3 regions of the Bacillus cihuensis genome follow, and region 3 is predicted to be linked to each of the others. Evidence: riboswitches for the same ligand, from Rfam matches in the RefSeq annotation. Region 3 holds a riboswitch; each other region holds the start of a gene.
What was found. Region 3 has a riboswitch for cyclic di-GMP ahead of V179_RS0122820 (methyl-accepting chemotaxis protein). Riboswitches for the same ligand answer to the same signal wherever they lie in the genome.
Positions count from the first base shown of each region.

Region 1: linked by a shared signal. The riboswitch ahead of V179_RS0114435 (type II secretion system protein) and the one ahead of V179_RS0122820 (methyl-accepting chemotaxis protein) in region 3 are both predicted to bind cyclic di-GMP.
Region 2: linked by a shared signal. The riboswitch ahead of V179_RS27605 (aspartyl-phosphate phosphatase Spo0E family protein) and the one ahead of V179_RS0122820 (methyl-accepting chemotaxis protein) in region 3 are both predicted to bind cyclic di-GMP.

Region 1 is NZ_KI632495.1:1,792,630-1,800,629, reverse strand. It holds gene V179_RS0114445 (type IV pilus twitching motility protein PilT) at 1-758, shown strand, start outside; gene V179_RS0114440 (type II secretion system F family protein) at 758-1,966, shown strand; cyclic di-GMP riboswitch class II at 2,034-2,117, shown strand; gene V179_RS0114435 (type II secretion system protein) at 2,222-2,680, shown strand; gene V179_RS0114430 (prepilin peptidase) at 3,062-3,817, shown strand; gene pilM (type IV pilus biogenesis protein PilM) at 3,831-4,802, shown strand; gene V179_RS0114420 (hypothetical protein) at 4,812-5,402, shown strand; gene V179_RS29165 (LysM peptidoglycan-binding domain-containing protein) at 5,402-6,346, shown strand; gene V179_RS0114410 (SPOR domain-containing protein) at 6,439-7,425, shown strand; gene V179_RS0114405 (Maf family protein) at 7,607-8,000, shown strand, end outside.
Region 2 is NZ_KI632495.1:682,875-690,874, reverse strand. It holds gene V179_RS0109240 (YdhK family protein) at 1-66, shown strand, start outside; gene V179_RS0109235 (hypothetical protein) at 324-641, shown strand; gene V179_RS0109230 (DUF6141 family protein) at 984-1,499, shown strand; gene V179_RS32405 (CPBP family intramembrane glutamic endopeptidase) at 2,014-2,427, shown strand; gene V179_RS0109220 (DoxX family protein) at 2,793-3,302, shown strand; partial or broken gene V179_RS27615 (GNAT family N-acetyltransferase) at 3,546-4,088, shown strand; partial or broken gene V179_RS32010 (antibiotic biosynthesis monooxygenase family protein) at 4,146-4,290, shown strand; cyclic di-GMP riboswitch class I at 4,388-4,470, shown strand; gene V179_RS27605 (aspartyl-phosphate phosphatase Spo0E family protein) at 4,506-4,670, shown strand; gene V179_RS0109200 (DUF3139 domain-containing protein) at 4,894-5,298, shown strand; gene V179_RS27600 (DUF4190 domain-containing protein) at 5,436-5,744, shown strand; gene V179_RS0109190 (GNAT family N-acetyltransferase) at 6,006-6,425, shown strand; partial or broken gene V179_RS31300 (IS110 family transposase) at 6,788-6,925, shown strand; gene V179_RS0109180 (cysteine hydrolase) at 6,999-7,625, shown strand; gene V179_RS32400 (histidine kinase dimerization/phospho-acceptor domain-containing protein) at 7,857-7,952, opposite strand.
Region 3 is NZ_KI632498.1:210,011-218,010, reverse strand. It holds gene V179_RS0122830 (DEAD/DEAH box helicase) at 1-895, opposite strand, end outside; gene V179_RS28570 (sensor domain-containing protein) at 1,051-3,537, opposite strand; gene V179_RS0122820 (methyl-accepting chemotaxis protein) at 3,839-5,551, opposite strand; cyclic di-GMP riboswitch class I at 5,680-5,768, opposite strand; gene V179_RS0122815 (DegV family protein) at 6,222-7,064, opposite strand; gene V179_RS0122805 (response regulator) at 7,618-8,000, opposite strand, start outside.

The DNA of each region.
Region 1 (8,000 bases), on a different contig from region 3:
GTCTTGCGATTCGAGTTGTACCAACAGAAGTGCCAACTTTAGAACAATTAAAGCTGCCCCTCGTTTTACAAACGATATCTGAAAAAACGCAAGGGCTTGTATTAGTGACAGGCCCGACTGGAAGTGGGAAATCAACGACGCTTGCGGCGATGATTGATTATATTAATAAAAACATGAAGAAACATATTATTACGCTTGAAGATCCAATCGAGTATTTACACAAACATCAATTGAGTATTATTGATCAACGGGAAGTCGGTTTTGATACACAGAATTTCTCAAACGGCCTGCGCGCTTGCTTGCGACAGGATCCTGATATTATTTTAGTCGGCGAAATGCGCGATTTGGAAACGATTTCTACAGCGATTACCGCAGCGGAAACAGGCCATTTAGTACTGGGGACCTTACATACAACGGATGCACCCGCAACAATTGATCGGATCATAGATGTGTTCCCACCCAATCAGCAACCGCAAGTTCGTGTTCAGCTTGCCTCTGTCTTATCAGCCATTATTTCACAGCGTTTATTGCCGTCAAAAGATCGAAGAGGAAGGGTGGCAGCTATCGAGATCATGGTGAATAATGCTGCAGTCAAAAATTTAATTCGGAATGAAAAAATCCATCAAATTGCAAGTGTGATGCAGACTAGTAAATCGGCTGGCATGCAAACGATTGAAATGTCGATTAAACAATTAATTGAAGAAGGGAAAATTGATGCATTTTCCGCACTCCCTTATTTAGAAGAAGGAATCCTATAATGCCGGTTTTTCACTATCAAGGAAGAGATCGGGCAGGGAGAAAGAAACAAGGGAAAGTGACTGCGGACACACGAAAAGAAGCAGTTGAAGGGCTTAGGGAAACAGGAATCGCCGTGACAAGTATAGATGAACTAAAGGGAATATTATATAAAGAAATCTCTTTAGGTAGCAAGAAAGTGAAAAATCGCGATTTTATTATGTATCTACATCAGTTTTCAACGTTAATTAAAGCAGGCATCAGTGTTGTAGAATCGACAAAGATTTTGGCGGAACAAACATCAAGTAAATTGTTGAGGAAAACATTGGAAAATATCGTATTAAGTTTAGAAGAAGGGAACCCTTATTCCGAAGGGGCTGAAAAGCAACGGAATGTGTTTCCACCACTCTTCATAAATATGATGCGAGCGGGTGAAGCTGGTGGAAATCTAGAAGAGGTTCTAGAAAGAATGGCGATTTATTTTGAGAAACAGTATCAAACAAGGCAAAAAGTACAATCGGCGTTGATGTACCCAGTAACGGTTGGCTGTTTAAGTATTGTTATTATCATTTTTATGTTAGCGAAAGTCGTACCAACTTTCGCCAATATGTTTCTTTCATTTGGCAGTGAACTGCCTTTCTTTACAAAGTTGGTTCTCAATCTGAGTGGATTTTTTGAACGTTTTTGGTGGGTTTTTCTTTTAGTAGCGGTTAGCTTATATATCCTTATTCGTTCTCTAAAGTCGAAGAACGACACGAAATATTATCTGGATTATGGGCTTTTACGTTTGCCGATTTTTGGACAGCTGCTTCAAAAAGCAGAGATTGCAAGAATGACAAGAACTTTAAGCTCGCTAATCAAGAGCTCTGTACCGATCCTTCAATCGTTAACAATGGTGGAAAAGATTTTAGGAAATGAAGTATTGATAAGGGTTATGAAACAGTCGCGACATTCCATTGAAAAAGGCGAGTCCATGGCCATACCGATGGAAAAACACTGGGCATTTCCTCCGATGGTCACACAGATGATTGCAGTCGGCGAAAAATCTGGTACTTTAGATGTCATGCTAGATCGCGTGGCTGATTTTTACGAAATGGAAGTCGACCATGCTACGAATCAAATGAAATCTCTAATAGAACCATTTCTCATTATCTTTCTAGCAGTCGTTGTTGGAGGTATTGTGGCAGCCATTGCCATTCCGATGTTCACTATATTTAACAAAATCCAATAAATATGTTCAATTTAGTGGAAAAACTAGTTGTCAGCTGGTCAATTTTTCTTATATACTAGCAATATATCAATGGATTGGAAACTGTGATGGATCATTTTTATCTGGGCACTTAAATGATCAGGAGTGAGTAGTGCAACCCGCCAATTAATTTATGCTTAAATCCAATTTTTGGAATTTAAGTATAAACGTGGCGGGTTTTTAGGTTGTACACCCGTCGCTAGACTACATAAAAAATCAAATGAGGAGTGAAGGTACATGATGAAACGAGTAAAAGCCCTTATGAATAACCAAAAAGGATTAACGCTAGTAGAACTTTTGGCCGTAATCGTAATTTTAGGAATCATCGCTGCTATTGCAGTACCGAGTATCGGCAACATTATTGATAACAGCAAAAAGGATGCACATATTGCCAATGCACAGCAACTGATATCATCTGCGAAATTAGCGGTTGCAGCGAATGATGATATTGTGAAAAACCGGCCGGTAACTTTAACATACGAACAGCTAGAGAAAGCGGGTTACCTTGCTGAGCTTACGGATCCTGATGATAAAGGGAAACTTTATTCTACTGCACAAGTTAAGATAACAGAAACGAATGGGAAATATGAATACACTGTTACACTAATAGGTTCAAAGAGAAGTATAACTAATAAGAAAGCATCTGAATTAAATAGAGAGTCAGTTGTTGCTCCAACACCGAGTACTACAACCTGAAGTAATTGATTGTTTAGTTACCTATATTTACCACTCCTTTTCACAGGAGTGTTTTTTTTATCTATTGGCTATGTTAAAGGTCATTGTTGATCTTAGCACTTTGTTGATTGGAACGGAGGCGTAAGACTCCTGCGGGAAAAGCGAGTCAAAGGGAGACCCCACAGTCGCAGAGCGCCGAGGAGACTCCCGGACCGCCCGCGGAAAGTGAACGCCTGAAGCGGAAATCATCAGGCAAGTTTAACAGGGCCTATCTATTTAATCTTCACCAAATAATCATCTCCAATTCAATCCAACTTCCTGTATAATAAAAGAAACAACATGACGTAAAAAAACACTACATCCAATAGAAGAGAAACCAACTCCAATATAAAGGAGAAATCCATGACATTATTTTTTTACAGCTATATAGGTATTATAGGCTTAGTTCTCGGTTCTTTTTACAATGTCGTTGGACTGCGAATCCCGGAAAATCAATCAGTCGTCCGACCAAGGTCACAATGTCCAGCTTGCAAAAGAACCTTGACAGCTACCGATCTCGTGCCTGTATTGTCTTATGTTTTTTTAAGAGGAAAATGCCGGAACTGTCATTCGAAAATACCGCCGCTCTATCCACTGATTGAGCTTTCAACGGGTTTATTGTTTATGCTTGCTTTTTACGAGTTTGGTTTGACTGGAGAATTCGTAATCGCCCTCCTTTTTATTTCGTTGTTAGTCATTATCTTTGTATCTGATATTGTGTATATGATTATTCCTAATAAAGTGCTGTTGTTTTTTGTACCTATTGTTTTAGTTGCCCGATTAGTCGTACCATTAGATCCGTGGTGGGATATGTTTGTCGGAGCGGTAGTTGGCTTCGGGTTGCTTTTTTTCATTGCTGTCATTAGTAAAGGTGGCATGGGCGGGGGAGATGTTAAACTATTTTTCGTATTAGGGCTGGTGCTCGGCTTAAGGCTGACCATCCTGACATTCGCTTTGGCAACTTTTTTAGGAGCACTGTATGGGGTAGCTGGCATGATTCGAGGGAAATATAAGAAACGGCAGCCGATTCCATTTGGTCCGTTTATTGCGATTGGTGCCTTGCTTTCCTACTTCTATGGAGCCGAAATATTAAGCTATTACTTTACTATGTTTGAATAAGCAGGTGATTGTCGTGAACATATTGAACCGAAAGCATCGAGTTCATCTATCTATTAAAGATCGGTATATTCGTTTTGTGGAATCTGGAAAAAAGCACAACCTACTAGCTTATGGGCAAAAGAGTCTGCCAGACGGTGTGATCGTTGAAGGGCAAATAAAAGATCGTGAAACGCTTGAGCTGATTGTGGAAGAAATGGTTGATCAGTGGAAGCTTAAAGGGAAAAAAGTCTCTTTTTGTGTACCTGATTCAACAGTAATCGTTAGGACTATACATGTTCCGAATGATGTTCCAGATCATGTACTGAATGGTTATTTATATATGGAATTGGGCCATAGCATCCATTTGCCTTTTTCAGATCCTTTAATTGAAGCAGTGCCTTTAGAGCAAACGGCTGAAAACCGAGACGTGTTGTTATTTGCTTCTAGAGAAACCGTATTGAATGAATGGACCGAATTATTAAAGGGCGCATCGTTAAAACCAGATATCGCCGATCTTTCCATGCTGTCGCTTTATCGAATGTATTATCATCTAGGCCTTGCCAAGCAGGATGAGCATGTTTTATTCGTGCAAATTGGTTTAGATGCGTTTGTTTTATCTGTTTTTTATGAACATAAGCCTGTTTTTTCGCGCCACTATCCGTTGGAATTTCATGAGGAACACTATGAACTTTCTAAAAGCCGAAGCGGCTCTGATTTTTATGCTTGGATGGGTGTTGTAGACGAATTAACAAGTCAATCTCAGGATATTACGATGGAAATTGAACGTTTCCTATCCTATTACCGATTCAATCTCACTAAAGGAAAACATCATATAGCCAAGATCGTTTTGTCAGGAGATCATCCTTGTATGGAAACTTTTTATAAAGATATACATACTGCAATTGAAGTATCTGTTCAGCCGCTGCTTGAACCGCTATTTCAAACAAAAAAAGGCAGGAACATCCCTCCTGTATATGCTGAATGTATTGGACTAGCGTTAAAGTAGGTGTTTGACATGCTCGTAGATATTAATTTATTACCTAAAAAAGAAAAAAATCGACATACTGTTGGGCTATTGATTCTGTTGATCGCTATCATGTTATTGGTTAGTGGCTTCTTCTTCATGGCTACTTATCAAGAAAAGAAGGCACAATTGGTACAACTAGAAAAAGAGTTAGCCTTGAATAAGGAATTAAAAATGGCGAAGGAATACGAACAATCTCAGAGTGCTGAATCCGAATCTGTTCGTGATTTGGAAACGGCGATTCAGTGGGTTGAAGATCATCAAAGTTCAACATTTATCATCATGAGAACTGTATCTTCGTTATTACCCGAGCGGGGGTTTATCGGAGATTTTACTTATAAGGAAGATGGAATGGTTCAGCTCACGGTTCAATTCGATTCTTCAAGGCAAGCTGCTTATTTTTTAAAAAGTCTAATAAACTCAAAACTTTTTTCAGGCGCTAAACTATTAACTCTTTCAACTGAGAAGCTTGAGGACGATCATACGACGGAACCTGTCCTTCCTCGATACAATGCACAATATGAAATAACAGTGGACAAGTCAGTTATTCAAACAGAGATGCAAGGGGAGGTGGGACGATAATGCTTTCCCGAAAAGTCCTGTCCTTCATTCTCACACTTTTATTGCTTGTTTTTATAAGTGCTGTATGTGGAGCGTATTTTCTTGAATATAAACCATTACAAGAAAAAATTTCCATTCATACCCAATCGATTGCGAAGGAAAAAGATGAGCTAGAAAAACTAGATCAAAAAGAGAAGAAAAGTGTTTCGATTAATACGACAGCTTTACAAAGGAAACTTCCGGTAAGTGAACTAGTCGATCAATTTATTATAATGCTTGAAGAAGTTGAAGTAGCATCCGGTAGTTTAATTACGAATCTAGTATTTGCCGATTCCAAACAACAAGGAGATTCGGTAGATGAATTCGAAGCTGGACATTTTGAGATAGCTGAAGACGCATCAAATGCAAAATCGCTACCTGAAGGTGTAAAGAAATTAACAGCGGTTATTACGGTTGAATCACCAACATATCTTGAATTGGAATCATTTGTGAAAGGCCTTGAGGATTTAGAGCGCCTTACAAAAGTAGAGAGTCTTCAATATACCGGAATAAAAGAAAGTAATCGGTTCATGAACACAGCTGAAACACTGACTTTTAACTTAACTGTTTCTACCTATTATTATCCTAAACTAGAAGAACTTAAAACCCAGCTGCCCAAATATGAGGAGCCAAAACCAGCAAATAAAATAAACCCATTATTTGAAACGAATCTACTTCAACTACCAAAGAAGAAAGTCGAAACGGAGAAAGAAACGGGTGCCGATTGGAAGATTGTAAAACGGAATCAAACAACGTATAAAGTGTACACCTATAAAGTGAAACCAGGGGATACTCTCTTTCAACTTGCTATTTTGTATTATAATAGCAGATCCGGTGAAAAAGTGATAAAAGATTGGAATCATTTGCAACAACTTGAAGCGAATACAAAGATTGAAATACCTGTTCCAGTTGATGGCAAAAATTGACGAAAGCTATTAATAACAAGACGACAAAAGTCTTGTTATTTTTTTTTGCTCCTATGTTAGGATGGAAAAAAATGTGCGTGGGGGGCGAAAAAATGGACAACCCAGAAAATAAAAAAGGAATCACCATAAAAATTAATGGCGAGGAAAAGCCCTTAGTTGAAGATGATAGTAGCAATAGCGTTAAAGTGGCTAAAAACCAAGCTTCAGCAGCAATCGAGTCCGAGGATGAAAGCTTCGATTGGGTATTTCCAAAAGACGAGGGCATATTTTATCAACCACCGGCTTCTACGAAAAAGAAAAATCCAATAATCCTTGCATTTGGCGGTAAACGAAAAAATCCAGGGAATAAATCGGGATTTTCATTTAAAATTCCCTTTTTCGCTATTCTTTTTGCTGTGATTGTCGGTTCGGGTTTAGGTTTGATTGTGTTGAAGACAATTACGGCTGATAAAGAGGTTGCTACTGTCCCTGTCGAACCGATGGAACCTAGTGCAAGTATTAAGGGTGATAGTAATAAAGGAGCGCCTACAGCTACAGCTGTCGCTCCATTATCGGTTTATCTTGTACAAGGTGGAGTATTTAGTAATGAAGATGCTGCCAAACAAACACAGGAACTAGTTTCAGCTAAAGGTGTACCGACTGAAATATTGAAACAAGGAGAGAAATATTATTTGTTTTTAGGTTCAGCTACGAGCCTTGAGGAAAGTAAGCAGCTTGCTGTTTTTTTAAAAGGCTACGATGTGGAAGTGTTTTGGAAAGAGCTCACGCTTAAGTCTGAAAGTGTGGGAAGCAGTAATGAAGCAATAATAAAGAAAATGAATACAGCCTATCAAACCTTAACAAAGGCCTCTTCTGCACAGCTATTAAATCCGACAGCAACCACCGATCTGAAACCTGTGCAAACAGACCTTGAAGACCTTAAAGCCCAGGTGAAAGACGATTCACCAGCAGGACTAAAAGCTGCCTATTCTGATTTGAATGCTGCTTTCGATTCAATAAAGCAATATCAAAGCACGAAAGAAACCGATCATTTGCTCCAAGCACAACAAAAACTACTACATTTCTTGAATTCCTATTAAATCTGACAACATCCGACTATTTCTCAGGAAATAATGGGTCAGCGCTTCTTTCATGCATTACTGCGCGAAATGGAGTCTGGCCTCTTTTTAGGATTGTTAGTTGAGGCATTATTTGGTACGATTACAGTGGGTCTCCTGGCCTGCAATGATATTTTTTATAGTAAGGAATGTGATGTTTAGTATGCACCGATTGATTTTAGCCTCAGCTTCTCCACGCCGTAAGGAATTGCTACAAGTTCTTCAAATCCCTTTTCAATCAGTAGACGCGAATGTTGACGAAAGCATTGAACCGAATACAGAGCCATCTGTTGCCGTAAAAGAGCTTGCTCACAGAAAGGCAAAAGCGGTTGCTGTAAAATATCCAGAATCCTGTGTGATTGGCTCTGATACGGTTGTAGCTTTTGATGGCAAGATATTAGGAAAGCCAGTTGACCGAACAGATGCAAAAAAAATGTTGCAATTGTTAGCTGGAAACACACACTTTGTTTATACAGGTGTCGCGCTTGTAAAAGGAGAAAAGAGTCGCGTATTCTATGAAGAAACAGAAGTGACGTTTTGGGACCTGTCAGATGCAG
Region 2 (8,000 bases), on a different contig from region 3:
GAAACAGGAGAAAAGGTAACCTATCATAAATGGGTAATAGAAAGTGAACTTTCTCCAGTTGAATAAATACTAAGAAACAATATAACCCTATTGTTATTCGTGATTAATTGTTAATTCGAAATAAGTATTTCTTCATAATCGAGCGATTAAATTGAACAATCATCACAAAAGGATCTTCAATTGAAGATCCTTTTTTATTGCCTATAAGAGATTTTATGTTAACTAGGTTTGCATAGAGTATTCATTTAATCCGTTAAGACCTTATAATATGAGCTTAATAGGTTAGTTAAAGAAGGGATTTACTTTAATATGGAGTTTTGTTTATGAAAATTATCTTATTTCTTGAGGCAAGTAACTCAGCAGAAGTAAACAAACACTTAGATAGTTTTAAGAAGTTTGCTGCTAATTATAAGGTCTTGATGTTAGTTTCTAAAATAGAAAAGTATTGGAATATTGATGATATGTACAAAGTTTTTCTTGATATAGATAAAGCATTTGAATTTAATGTAAAACCATTGCTAAATAATATTGCATCTAAGTGGATGGTACTTCCCGACGAATTTTTAGCATCAAAAACTATGAATGGCTGTGAAATTTATGTTCCAAACCTTTATAGGATAACTCTTGAAATAAATAATTAGAAAACGCCTTTGTTAAGATAAAAGGGACATTTCTAGAGAAGTAGTGAGATTAGAGGTGAAATACACTTGTCCTTGATGTGGTTATAAAACATTAAACGAAGATCTTTTTGATACCGATAACACTCAATTATGTTAACTAAAAAATTAGAAGTTATTTAAACATCTGATTCTAAAAAGTTCTGCAATAAACAACAGTTGAAATAAATTAATCGGTCTTCAACAATTGGGCGCAATTCCAGAATAAGAATTACGCTCTTTCTTCATGTATAGGGCCAAATTGTTGAACAACGTATGTTAAAATTGAAGCAGAAAAATAAACCGTTAAGGGAGCGATAGGCTTAAATGGAACGACAAGAACACGTTATTTTTCGTGAAGTTCAGCGCCCTCGGCAAATTTGGGTATGGGTTTTAATTTTACTGATTGCAGCATTCATGTGGTTTAACTTCATACAACAAGTCATCTTTGGCATTCCAGTAGGTGATAATCCAGCTCCGGATGTAATTTTGGTGCTTCTCTGGCTTGTTTTCGGAATTGTATTTCCACTGTGTCTGCTAGGATTCATGAAATTAATAACTGAGGTGCGTAGGGATGGTCTTTATGTCCGTTATGTGCCGTTTCATATTCACTATAAGTCATTTTTATTTAAGGATATGGTTCGTTATAAGGCCATTACATACCGTCCACTTGGACGGTTTGGAGGTTGGGGCATACGTTTTAATGCCAAAGGCGAAACAGCCTATAATATGAATGGGAATCAAGGAATAGAATTACAATTAACAAACAATACTGTGGTGATAGGATCTCAAGATCCGGATGGGTTGGTAAAAGCTCTGGATTCGGCGCAAGAGACTCAATGAGATAGTAATGTTCCATAATCGGGCGCATTTCTTGAAAAAGAATTGTGCCTTCTTTAGCTATAGGGACATTTAATGGAATAAGACCTTCAAACAAAAATGGATATTTAAGTGAGATTGTGCAGACTAAACTAAAGAAGCAGTTAAAGATGTCTTTATTAAACAAAATATACTTTTAGCTTTATTAACTGTGCTATTTTTTTGGGGTATTATTGTTATCTCTTATAAAAGTTGGATAAGTATAGGGTTTATAGTTTTCTTCCTTCTAATTATCTGCATTATAAATGTTGAATATCGTTTTTTATCCTCACTCTTTACAGCTTTTCTAGTGAGTTTTTTACTTTATCAACTTACAAATATATTCTTAGCCACCTATGAAATTTCCAGAGAGTTAAGGATTCTGTTAAATAGAGGCTCAATTTTTATTATTGTTGTTGGACTGTGCGTTGTTCACCTCTTTAACAAGAAGAAAATATCGTTCTTTAACAATAAACCTAATTTGAATAGTCGTATTGTTATGCCTTTTCATTCCATAAAATTATCTTACTTTCTACTAATTGGAATAATTATATCTGGTATATCATTCATCCCATTTATTCTCCAGCAAGAATTTAGTTATATTAAATCAATGTTAATCTTTTGTTTATTGTTTTCAATCATCAACGCAACTCTTGAAGAACTTATATGGCGTGGTTTTATGTTATCAAGTTTGAAAAAGTATGTTTCCACTACAAGTGCAATTATCATGACAGGCATCGGTTTTGGTTTACTACATCTTGCTGTTGGAATACCTTTCATAATAAGTTTACTTTTTTCTTTTGTTGGATTTTTTTATGCTTTTGTCGTAATAAAAACCAATAGTATATACACTGCAATAATATTTCATTTTGTAATAAATATTGGAATGGTTTTTAGCGGTTTAATTCTTTAACTATTAAACTAACGAGCACTATACTTTAATAACGATCTTCAACAATCGGGCGAGGTTCTTCTATAAAGAAGATCGCTTTTTTTCATTATAGGGCCATTTTATTGAATTAAGGTTACATATAATTCAATCCTACATAAAAAATAAATTGTGACAAGTTGATTCCCCTAGATGCCCAAGAGGAGTTAAAAAAGTTGTATAAACTATTCATCTCTTTCTATATATCTTTAATTGTTACCTCTTATTGCAACAGGAGGTTTTTGTAACATATCTGTTACATATTTTTCATATAAACGATAATGATAATCGTTATCGTTTATAGTATTATATCAATTAGTGATTAATTTTTAATATTTAGGAGGAAAAGTATGTTTATTGATTTTCTAAGAGAAAATAAAAAGATCTCTATACTTTTAGCTGTGCTACGTGTATATCTCGGATATACGTGGATTATGGCTGGTTGGGGGAAGATAGCAAGCGGACATTTTGATGCTTCTGGTTTCTTACAGGGTGCGTTAGCTAAAGCAACAGGAGAACACCCGGCTGTTCAGGGTTGGTGGGTTGTTTTTCTAGAAAACGTAGCCATTCCTAATGTAGAGATATTCAATACTTTAGTACCTTGGGGAGAATTACTAGTGGGAATAGGTTTATTGGTGGGTTGTTTCACTAAAATAGCAGTATTATTTGGACTGATTATGAACTACTCTTATCTGTTTAGCGGTACGACAAGTACCAATCCACAACTTGTTTTATTATCTATGTTTATTCTCGTTTCTGCTGTGAATGCAGGAAAATATGGGATTGATGGTATGATTATGCCAACTCTTAATGAAAAACTATTTGCCAACAAAACAAGAGAGAAAAGAGCAGCTGTTTAGTTATAAGTAGTTTGGTGTTGAACTAACTTGCGCTTATATTAAGTATCATCGAAAAAAATAGAAAGCACCTTTAACCTTTATGTATATGTATACTAGAAAAAGTGGTAATCAACAGCCTACAAACGGGCGCGATTCTTCAATAAAGAGGATCGCTTTTTTCATTATAGGGCCATTTTGTTGAGGAAGAAATAGGTCACATAATAAAATTGAATAAAGAAAAAAACATAGAGGAGAAATGTTTTAATGATTGAATTAAAGTATTTTGAACGCACGGATTTAAACAACTTATCAAGTGGGTCAATTCACCTCAATTCTTACTCATTGGGGTGGGCCTGCATTCCAATATCCCTTATCAGAGAATCAATTAGAAAAGTATATTGAGAATGCCAATAGAGATAACTTGGATACCTTAGTATATAAGGTAAAGAAACCGGTAGTGTTATTGATCATATCTCTTTGGAGAAAATTGATCGAAAAAATAAGTCTGCAAGAGTTGGAAAAGTCTTGGTAGGTGATAAAAATGTAAGAGGAAAAGGAATTGGTCAGCAAATGATGAAAGAAATTCTCAAAGTAGCATTTGAAGATCTTAATTTACATAGAGTTAGTCTTGGTGTGTTTGATTTCAATGTATCTGCAATTGCTTGTTATGAAAAGGCTGGTTTTACAAAAGAAGGATTACATAGAGACTCTAGAAAAAACGGTGATGAATACTGGAGTTTATGGGAAATGAGCATTTTAGAATATGAATTTATGACCAATAGAAGATCATCTAATATTCCGTTATAGGGCTAGTTATTTGGAATACTGATCGGTGATGCAAATAGAAAAACGGGAGGTTTTACAATGATTCTTGAAGGCGCAATGTTACAAGTAAAAGAGGGAATGGAGGTGGAATTTGAAGAGGCTTTCAGTAGGGCGTCACATATCATTTCTTCAAAGAAAGGGTACTTACCTCACGAATTGGGAAAGTTGCATTGAAACTAAGGGAAATATTGGTAAAGATCCATGAATCCACCCTCTTGACAATTATTCTGATAGCAACAACAAAATGCGACAAATTTCGGAATCTAAATACAGTAATATATAACGAGAAAAGGCAAACTTATTGAAAAATAAGGACGCAAAACTACAGATCTAAAGTTTTAACTATGATGGCTGAGTTGCCTAAAATAACGTACATATTTTAGGAGGATACCTTGTTGAATGGTACTTACAGAAATGGACGATTTAGAAAACAGGATCAATGAATTGAAAAAGGAATTAATCCTGATTGCAAAGGAAACAGGCTTAAATAGCCACGACACCATTAATTGCAGTCAAAAATTAGATCAGCTTATCGTGGATTACCAAAAACACCTACAAAATTAAACTAATATCATCCCCGTATTAGTATAAAAATCCACTTTTCAATTATAGGGTGCTTTTTTGTAATAGGGAACAGCGCTATTTCCATTATAGGGCCATTTAATAGAATAATAATTTCTGATATAATTGGATATTTATGTTAAATCCTAAATAACAATGGATTCATTAATGAATAATGGATGATAAAAGCGTTATTTTTTAAAGTTCTAAAAAAGGCGGGGGAATTTTGAAAAAAACTAAACGTTTGATTCTTTTATTATTCATCGGAGTTATTATAGGAGGGCCTTTTCTCGTTTATGATATATTTTATGGTAATCCTAGTCGCTCCTTATTAATGGAAAATGCAACAAAAAAACACCTTCTTAAGCTTGGATATAATTCCGATGAATTGTTAGAAGTTAAAACATTCTATTCAATGAAGAAAGATACAGGTATAAAAAGAACGCGCGCCCGTGTCATCTTTAAAGATGAACCGGAAGAAAAATATGTATACATCCAGTACGAAAAAAACAGAGAAATTCAACAAGGTTGTAGTTACTTTAACACAGACACTAATGCTTACGAAAATGAATATACCGAAAAAAGGAAACACATGGTGAGAGACTGTATAAATACACTCTTTTCAATGTAATTTTTCTAGTCCGATTCTAATGGGCAATAAAGAGCAGCTATTCAATAAAAGGGAGCTATTATGTAGCAAGATATGCGCCCATATTAATGAATTGGGTCATGTTGTATAGCAATGTCAATGTTAGGAGGTGTTTATGAATGGTTGAAAAAGCTCAAACAAATAGTAAATCGGTGGCTTCTTTAACCCTTGGGATTCTTTCCATTATAATACCAATAATTGGAATAATACTTGGTATTATCGGAATTGTATTTTCTAGAATGGGAAAAAGGGAAATTGAGAAAACGAACGAGAATGGAAGGGGATTGGCAACCTCTGGATTTGTTTGCAGTATCGTTGGAATCGTAATTCAGACGTTATGGATATTGTTAGCTATTGTATCTTACTTCTCATACTCTAATGTGGAGTTTGAATTACAATTCATCTCAACCCAATTTTTATTTGGATAATAGTTGCTGAACTACACTGATGGAACTTGGTTCAGAAATTTTAGTCTTCAGCAATCGGGCGCGTTTCTGTAATAAGGAACAGCCCTATTTCCGCTAGATTGTTGAATAGCGCGTTAAATTGTAAAGCGTAGATTGTGAAGAAATGTACTTAAACTAACGAAGTAGTTTAGTGTAAGAAGGAAAACCTTGATTTAAACCTATATTATATAGAATGAAAATTATGTTATTATTATTTATATAAAAGAAAGTGAGAGTGAAAATATGAATATCAGAGTAGCAAGTGAATTAGATTACCCTGATTTAAGACTTATATACCTAGAATCTCGTCGTAAAAGTTTTCATTGGGCAGATATAGAAGAAATGACTTTAGAAGACTTTGATAAGCATACTGTAGGAGAGTATATAATATTAGCAGAGGAAGATACTCATATCCTTGGATTTGCTTCTTTGTACTTGCCAGATAATTTTATACATAACTTATTTGTTCACCCTGATTTCTCGGGTAAAGGTGTTGGTGGTCAATTGGTTAATGCCGCCATAGAAAAAATGAATAAACCATTAAGATTGAAATGTGTATCTGAAAATCAAAAAGCGATGAAGTTTTATGAAAATAATGGTTGGAAGAAAGTTGTTGAAGAAGGTAAACCAGAAGAAAAATATTGGGTTATGGAATATGAATAAAATAAATAATTGAGGCTGATTTATTTTTTTGATGTTAAGCTAACTGGTGCGTTAGTTCTACAAGCTAAAGGCAACAATCATCATCATTATCTTGATATTCCACAATCGGGCGCGATTCTTCAATAAAGAAGATCGCTTTTTTTCCGTTATAGGGCCAGATTGTTGAACAATACCTTTTAAGAAAAATGGGTATCTATGTTAATAATTAGAAGAGCTTGTGAAGAAATGTACTTAAAGTAACGAAGCAGCATTCCTGTAATAACTGAAAATGAGATTTGAACGAAAAAAGACCTCTTGATAAGATGAATGTGTCCTGAGCTGGCCAGCTAAAATGGACAAAACATCTAATTGGAGGCCTTACAATGAATTATAACCAAAATCATAAAATCTCTCAAATTACTTCTGAAACCTTAATTATCGGAGTAGATATAGCCAAACATAACCACTTTGCGCGAGCGCAAGATTTTAGAGGAATGGAGCTTAACTTCAAAATTTCATTTTCCTAAGGAATTTTTAATCAATGTAGTTCATATAATGGATAAGTGAAAACATATTAAAGGTGGGGAAAATTCTATGTTTAAACCAAATCCCGCGAATACTGCAATAGTTATTACTGACCCTCAAAATGACTTTTTGTCTCCAGGCGGAAGAGGATATCATTTGACAAAGGCTAACATTAAACAGAATAATACTTTAGCTAACTTGGAACTACTATTAAGCACTGCCCGTAGTAAAGGTTATCAGCTCTTTGTTTCCCCGCACTTTTTATATCCACATGACTATGATTGGCAGTTTACAGGGAACGAACAAGAGATGTTGATTAGTTTGCGTGTTTATCAGAAATTAAATCAATATAGTCCTCCAACTCCGGAAGCCGATTATGTTCCAACTTTAGCTCCGTATATCTGGGATAAAACATCCGTCATTGCAACACCGCACAAGGTGGCCAGTCCTCAGACAAATGATCTGGTCTATCAACTAAGGCAACGCAGAAAAGAACAAGTAATTTTGGCTGGGGTATTATCAAACGTATGTGTTGAATCGCATATGAGAGATTTAATCGAAAATGGCTTCAAGACAGCTGTTGTTTACGATGCAACTGCCACGATTAGTGAAAACGATTTTCATGCTGCTGTTACGAACTACCGAGCTTTCAGTAGTGCTACATGGACAACAAGTGAAGCCATTTCAAATATGTAATGATACTCTTAAAAAGGCATACTAAAGAAGAGATTATTCTTTGATTAATTGTAATGTTGCAGCCTTTAGGTGCTTTCATTAACGATATCCAATAAGTCCATTCTTATAAAATTTAGATTCAATTACAGTGTGTTTCATTAGATCGATTTCCACCATATCCATTACTAGTTCTTGAATCTCTCCATCATCTTGTAGCACTTTTTCAAATATCTAAATGATCTTGAGACAGACCTACTTTTCGATGACTGCTTCCAACTTAAACATCACAGCAGTTATGGGTGATTTAAGCTCATGCGATATAATAGCAACAAATTCACTTTTATTCATACTTCTTTATTAGCTAGTTCAATATCACCAATAACTTTGATTTTACTT
Region 3 (8,000 bases):
GTACTGGAATCGGCTTCCTGTGGTATCGTGCTGGAATCGTCACCGCTTGAAGTGTCCCTTTTCGATAAGCATTCTGCATTTGTCGTGATGGTGTGGCGGTTAAATAGATCGTAGATGAGGTTTGTTTTTTTGCTTTCTCTACTGCTTGCTGAAGGGATGTGTCCATAGAGTACGGAAAAGCATCGACTTCGTCAATAATGATCGTATCAAAGGCATTGGCAAAACGGTAGAGCTGATGGGTCGTGGATACAGTAAGCGGTGCAGCCACATGACGGTCTTCACTACCTCCATATAGAGCCGCGACGCCCACATTTGGAAACGCCTGTTTAAGTCGCGGAGCCAGTTCAAGCACGACATCGGTCCTTGGTGTGCAAATACAAACCCGTTGACCGCTTGAGATCGCGGTGTCAATTCCTTTAAACAACACCTCCGTTTTCCCAGCTCCGCAAACGGCCCATACGAGGACCTCTTCATTTTGTTCAACCGCCGCAATCACTCTGTCAGAAGCCGTTTTTTGCCCGTCAGAAAGTGTGCCACCCCAAGCCATTACTTGAGGGGGAATCGAAAAACGGAGTTCAGGTCCGGTCCATGAGTAAAGCTCCGTACATTCACTTACACGCCCCATCATGATGCAGGAACGACAATACGTGCAGTTTTTTTGACAAAGGCTACAAGGAAACGTGTAAAACAACTGTTGATGACGATTACTACAGCGTGAACATTGATATTTGCCATTCTCACGGATGACACCAACTTTTGCAGCAACATAACCTGCTTGCATATGTTCCGTAAGCAATTCAGAGGGAAAAGGAATTTCAGCAGCTAGCAGTAATCGACCCGATAAGTGGTACTGCAGATGGGGGGAATATGGAGTGGTAGTGTGAGGGGAAATCATCGAAAAAAACCTCCTATTTATTTTACATCATCTCTATATTCGCTACTCAATAAATAATCAGAAGGGTCAGACACCGCAACAACAAAAATACAATATAAAATAAGGCATAAAACACTACATACTGATTTAGAGTGCGAGGTCAAACCCTTTCTCCATTAATTCGGCTGGAGGATTCTTTTTTGCAAAAGTGCTTTAAATTCCTCATTTGGAACAGGTCGACTAAATAAATAGCCTTGAATTTGATGGCATTCTTCTTTTTTGAGCAGATTTAATTGCTGTAGCGTCTCTACCCCTTCAGCGACCACCTTTATTTGCAAGCCTTTTGCTAAATAAATAATCGATTTTGCGATAAACATATCTTGATCGCTATGAATCATATTTTGGATGAATGATTTATCAATTTTAATCACGTCAAACGGAAATTGAGTTAAATAAAATAGAGAAGAATATCCGGTACCAAAGTCATCTAAAGAGATGGTGATTCCCATTTCCTTTAATGAATTCATCGTGTTCTTCACTACTTCTTTATTGTGCAAACAAGAGCTTTCGGTCATTTCAAATTCGATATCGCTTGGCTGAATTCCCGCTTCTTGAATCGTTCTCTCTATCATTTGAAGCCAATCTCGTTTCATAAAATGGACAGCGGAAATATTAATCGAAATCGGCACCGTTGCTAGCTGAGCATCTTTCCATTTTCTTATCTGTTTACATACTTCTTTTAAAACCCAATTATCAATATGAACAATTAAGCCGTTTCCTTCAGCAATTGGCAGGAATTCCATCGGTGAGATGAGTCCCCACTCTGGATGATTCCAACGAATTAGAGCTTCGGCACTCATCATTTCACCTGTACAACTTTCGACTCGAGGCTGAAAATGCAACGTCATTTCGTTATTTTCTATTGCCTTCCTTAAGTCCCGGCCTAAGCTATATGATTTATAGGACTCGAGACTGCTTGATCGAGATATAATATTATACTTACTTTCACCTTGTTTCTCAGCTGTGTTTAATGCAATATCGGCATTGCTTAATAAGTCCGAGCTATCTATCCCATTGTCTGGAAAAACACTAATCCCAATACTTACAGTGACATATAATTCATAACCGTCTATCAAAAACGGCTCGATTAACCCATCGATAATTTGATTTGAGATCATTTCAAGTGTTTCAATCGAGTCCAAATTAATGACTAGAACACCAAACTCATCGCCTCCGAGACGAGCAAGTTGATCATTTTCTGGTAATAGAGAAGCAAGACGAGCAGCAAATTGAACTAATAATTCATCACCACTTGGGTAACCGATTGTATCATTGATATATTTAAAATGATCAATATCAATGATCATCACAGCAAACTTCTTATCGCTATTCGCGTACTCTCTAGCAAATCGTTTTATTTTTTTATTAAATTTTCTTCGGTTTGGCAGTTGGGTTAAATGATCATGATAAGAAATATGTTTCACTTTTTCATGTAACAGATGTTGCTCTGTAATATCTGTAATAAGGCTGTCTAATTGAATAAATGTTCCGCTACCATCTAAAGTAGGGATCATATATTGTTGTATCCACTTAATGTCACCGTTCTTATGGATGATACGGTATTGATGACGAAGGGCGTTTCCTTTTGCTAACTCATGGTATAGATCCACAAATGGCAACAAATCTTCAGGATGAACGATGGTTGTCCATTCAGTATTATTTTCCACTTCAGCAGCTAGATAGCCGCAGATTTGTTCAATTCCTTGCGTCCAAAGAATGATTTGCCCAGTCTGCATATTTACAGAACAGACCCCAACATCAAGGTTATTATAAATTCGAGAAAACTGCTTTTCTTTTTCCATAAGCTTGGACTCTATTGTTTTACTTTTCGTAATATCTTGAATGAAGCCAATTACACGAACTGGTAGACCTATTTCGTCAAAAAGGACTTCTATTTGTACATACACATGACGAATGGCTTGATCTCTTCTCACAACTCTACATTCAAAATGAGCACTGCCATTGTTAAATAAAGTTTGCTGGAAGGCAATTTCAAGTTTAGGATGATCATCAGGATGGACAAACTCGAGAATTTGCTTATATGATGGTGAAAATTCTTCCTCTTCACTAATACCAAGAATCAATCGTTTTTGTTTCGAAAAAAACGTGCGATCGCTCTTTATTTCGTAATGAAAACTCCCGATATTGCCAATTTCTCCAATCGTATTAAAGTTTTCTTTGCACAGAAGTAACTCTCTTTCCTGCTCCTTTAAAAAAGTCATATTTTTTATGATCATATACACTTCCATGCCTTCAGAAGTAACTATCGGAAGAAGGGTAATATTTGTATAGCGAGTATCGCCATTTTTGCCAACAACTAAAGCATTAAACCGATTTGTTTTCCCTAAAAAAGCATCTTCAACATACTTTTTTTGTTCATATGTATAATCTTGAATAAACGACTCTATAAATGATTCATTGAAGTCTTGTTCCGTATAACCAAACTGTTGTGCAAATGCTTTGTTACAGTTTAAGAGATTCCCACTGACATCCAATTTGATAACAGCGTTCAGGTGATCGATAATTAGAGAATGAAAGTCTTCTTCTCTGGTCATTTCATTCATTCTTTTTTCCTTAGTTTCCCCCTGAAAAGACTTATTCATCTCAATAATCCCTCTCATTTAAATTTGATGAATGATTTCTATAAATAGGTGGACTTACGATTTCCATAAAAAAAAGATAAATCACAACTATGATTACAAAAAATAGATTCTACCTTTTATGTTTTTATTTGTTAATAATACCACACTTTTGACCTAAATGATTTCTTATACAACAACAAGATCGTAGCTTTCCATAATGAAAGGGTCAGACCCCGCAACTACTAAATACCGTTTAAGACGTGAACATGACACAATAAACAATATATAGCGTATGGGGTCAGACCCTTCTTGAAAGTTCTTATTACACTTTAAATCTGCCAATTTGCTCTTGTAATTCTTCAGCCATATGAGAGAGTGTGGCAGCGGATGATGAGATTTCTTCCATTGATGCCAGTTGTTCCTCTGTTGCCGCCGCTACATTTTGTGTTCCTGAAGCAGCTGCTTCGGCAATTTCTGCTAATCGTTTTTCGGATTGTAAGACTTGTTCAGATCCCGCTGAAAGCTGTTGGGAAGCAGCAGACACTTCCTGGAGCTGGGCAGATATTTCATCGACAGAATAACGAATTTGCGCAAAAGATTCCCCAGCTTTATTTACTACACTAATTCCGCCGGTCACTTCACTAGTTGTTTGGTCCATCGATTGAACAGCAAGATTTGTCTCATCTTGTATTAATGTGATGAGTTCGGAAATATTCTGAGCCGATTCAGCGGACTGTTCTGCTAATTTACGTACTTCATCCGCTACTACAGCAAACCCTCTGCCATGTTCTCCTGCTCTTGCCGACTCGATTGCCGCATTTAATGCGAGTAAATTTGTCTGCGAGGCAATGCTTGTAATTGCTTCAATAATGTTGCCAATCTCTTTTGACCGTTCACCTAGCCCTTTGACAATTTGTGATAATTGCGTAACGGTCAAATGAATCGAATTCATTTGTTCAATTGTCGTTTGAATTGCTTCGTTCCCTTCCAGCGCTTTTTGTGATGTTTCTACCGAATTGGCAGATATATTATGAGCATGGGAAGCAATCTGTTGAATACTTAGCGCCATTTCTTTTACAACCTTTGAACTTTCCTCAGTGTTTTTCACCTGCTGATCTGCTCCATGTGCCACTTCTTGAATGGTATTGGCAATTTGTTCACTTGCTTTACTCGACTCTTCTGAACTTGCCGTTAATTCCTCAGAGGCAGCGGCTACTTGTTCAGAAGTTATGTTTACTTGTGCCATCAACTCGCGCAACTTTACCATCATATTATTAAAAGAATGAGTCAACCGACCAATTTCATCTTTGGATTGATAACTCCCCGCAACGGTTAAATCCCCATTTTGCGCATTTCCCATTAGTGTTTCAATTTCTTTAATCGGATTGGTAATCATCCGCGTTATAATAAATCCAAGTACACCTTTTATCACAATAAACAGAAGAATCATGCTAATAACGATATTATTACTGTCATGACTGCTCTCTGTAATACTTTTACCTAATTCGTCCGCATAACTCTCAAAATATTCGCCTATTTCATTCAGTAATGAATTGGATTTTTCTCGTGCTGGCTGTACCTCCTGCTGATATTTAGCATAGCCTAAAAAATCTTTATCGCCTGACAGTACAACATTGTATACGTCTTCAACCGCATTTACATATTTCTGATACTCTTTCTTAAATTGAGATAGATGTTCCACCTCAGATTCAGATATCAGACTTTTATCTAACGCCTGTATCAACGTTTCATTGTCCTTCTTTAGCGCGTCAATTTGTTCTTTTAAATCCTGTTTCTTTTTTATATCAGATGTAAGCAACATCTCAAGTGTACTATTATCGATCGCCCGTGTGTTTATGCGAATTTGACCTTGCCATTTTACCGGAAGCAAAGCATCCCAGTACATTTGATCTGATTTTTTATTCATTTGATTCATATAGTAGTATCCAGTTCCACCGATTACACCAAAGATGATGAAAGAACTAAGTATTAGTACGAACAGTTTCCTACCAATTGCAGCATTACGTAAACCCATCATTCCTACTCCTTTTTCCTAATCTTCAAATATTTTTTGCTTAAACTATAAAAAGAAAGAGTCCAGTTACACCTGCACACATTTAGGATCAAAAATGCTATAAACATTCAGTACATTTTACCTATCCTCTCGGCAACCTGGCGATCCTTGTACACAAGTGACTTTAGACCCATGGCTTTGCGTCCTCCCCTTTCGATGAAGTTTGCTATTTTCTAGAAAGATAAGTTTAATCTTCCATATTGATTGATGCTTCGAAATTATACCATGACCACTATTAAAATAATAGATTTCTATCCGATTCTTTCGTACTAGGTAAAATGTAATAGCGCGATCCGATACAACTCTAAAAATATCAAGAATTAATCGACTACGTATTCATTCGATTACTCGAAGACCCAAATCGAGCTTATTTCACGTAAAAACTAGGGCGGCCTGTGCCCGAGATGCTGGAAACAGAAATTTACGTGCCACATTTCCAAATTGCGTGCCGGAATAAGCACTTTTCGTGCCGGATTTGAAATTTGCGTGCCGGAGCGAGCTCTTTTCGTGCCGGATTCCTGATTTACGCGCCAAAGCAAGTCTTTTCGGTTCGTCATAGATAATGGATCACATACTAAAGTCCTAACTAAACTAACAAAAAAACGCCCACCCCAACAGAGGTCAGACGTTCTTAAACCTTGTACCAGCCCATCGCCATGGAGCCTTCGCCAAGATGTGTGCCAATAACTGGTCCGAAATAGCTGATATCGAATTCAACATTCGGATATTGTGTTTTGAGTTCTTTTTGCCATTCTTTCGCTTCTGCTTCTCGTTTTGCATGGATAATGACTGCTTTATACGTGCCGCCTTGAGCCACATCTTGACCGAGTAGATCAGCAATTCGTTTCATCGCTTTTTTCCGGGTACGGATTTTTTCAAAAGGAACGATCACTTTGTCTACAAAATGGAGGATTGGTTTGACTTGAAGGAGGCTGCCAATCAACGCCTGGGCACTGCTCAAACGTCCGCCACGCTGCAAATGTGCCAAGTCATCCACCATAAAATAGGCACGTACGGATTGCTTGATGACGTTCAATCGAGCAAGAATATCGTCTGGCCCTTTTCCATCTAAGGCCATCTTCGCTGCTTCAAGAACAAAGAAAGCTTGAACATAACAGCTGATTTCCGAATCAAAGCCGTGCACATCTAGACTTTCAACCATCTCTCCTGCACTAACCGCCCCTTGATACGTCCCACTAATCCCACTTGATAAATGGATACTCACAACTGCCTCATACTCTTGCGCTAATTCCTCATACTTCTCGACAAATAAACCTGTTGGCGGCTGAGAAGTTGTCGGAAGCTTATCCTGTGTTTTAACCACATCGTAAAATTTATCCGCTGTTATATCAATTTCTTCCCGATATGTCTCATTGCCGATCACAACTTGAAGCGGAACCATATGTATATGAAATTGTTTACGTATATGTTCCGGAATATAGGCCGTACTATCCGTAACAACTGCCGTTTTCATAAAACACTACCATCCTTATTTCATTATTCTCATTTAAACATAATCACCATTTTATCTGAAAATCCCTCTATTTGCATCATAAATCTTGCGGTACTTTTAATAGAAAGTCGGAAAGGAGCCCTTGGATTTGGATCGCAAGACCTCATTCACGTCGCGTGAAAGCCAGATCTCGAATCGCGAGACCTTTATTCCAGAGCGTAGTACTTGAATTTTGGATCACAGGAACTCGATTATACGTATAGTTTCCTTCTGAATCCATTGCATGCAAAACTCCTACAAGGTTATTACGTCACCTTTCACATGAAGATCAATCATTATAACACGCTACACTCACCTAATCACAATGGTGGCGGTGCGAAGCCAGATTTTGGACAGCTTTTCAATAATATTAGTATAACCGTTAAGTAGATTGGCTATATTATTAAATCGCGAAGACCCGCCCCATGTCCTTCAAATAAAAATCGCCCAGCCTTAATCGTTGTAACATCGATCAAGCTAGACGATTTTCGTTGGCTTCCTCCAACATTTCAGCTGTGGACATCCAATCATTTATTTATTTTACTTCAACCCAACCGTTTTTAATTGCTGAAATAACAGCTTGCGTACGGTCATTGACATTCATTTTTTGCAAAATATTGCTGACGTGGTTTTTTACAGTTTTTTCACTGATGAACAGCGTTTCACCGATTCCACGGTTACTTTGACCATCTGCTAAAAGCTGAAGCACTTCACATTCCCGACGCGTTAATAAATGAAGCGGTTTTCTGATTTCAGGTATATATAAAGAAGATTCTCTTTCTTCCATTTGTTCAATAGCAATTCGACGATACTCTTTTACTAGATTGTGGGTAACTTTCGGATGCAGGTACGATCCGCCGTCTGCCACTACTTTTACAGCTTCTACTAGCGCATCTGCGTCCATTTCTTTTAATAAAT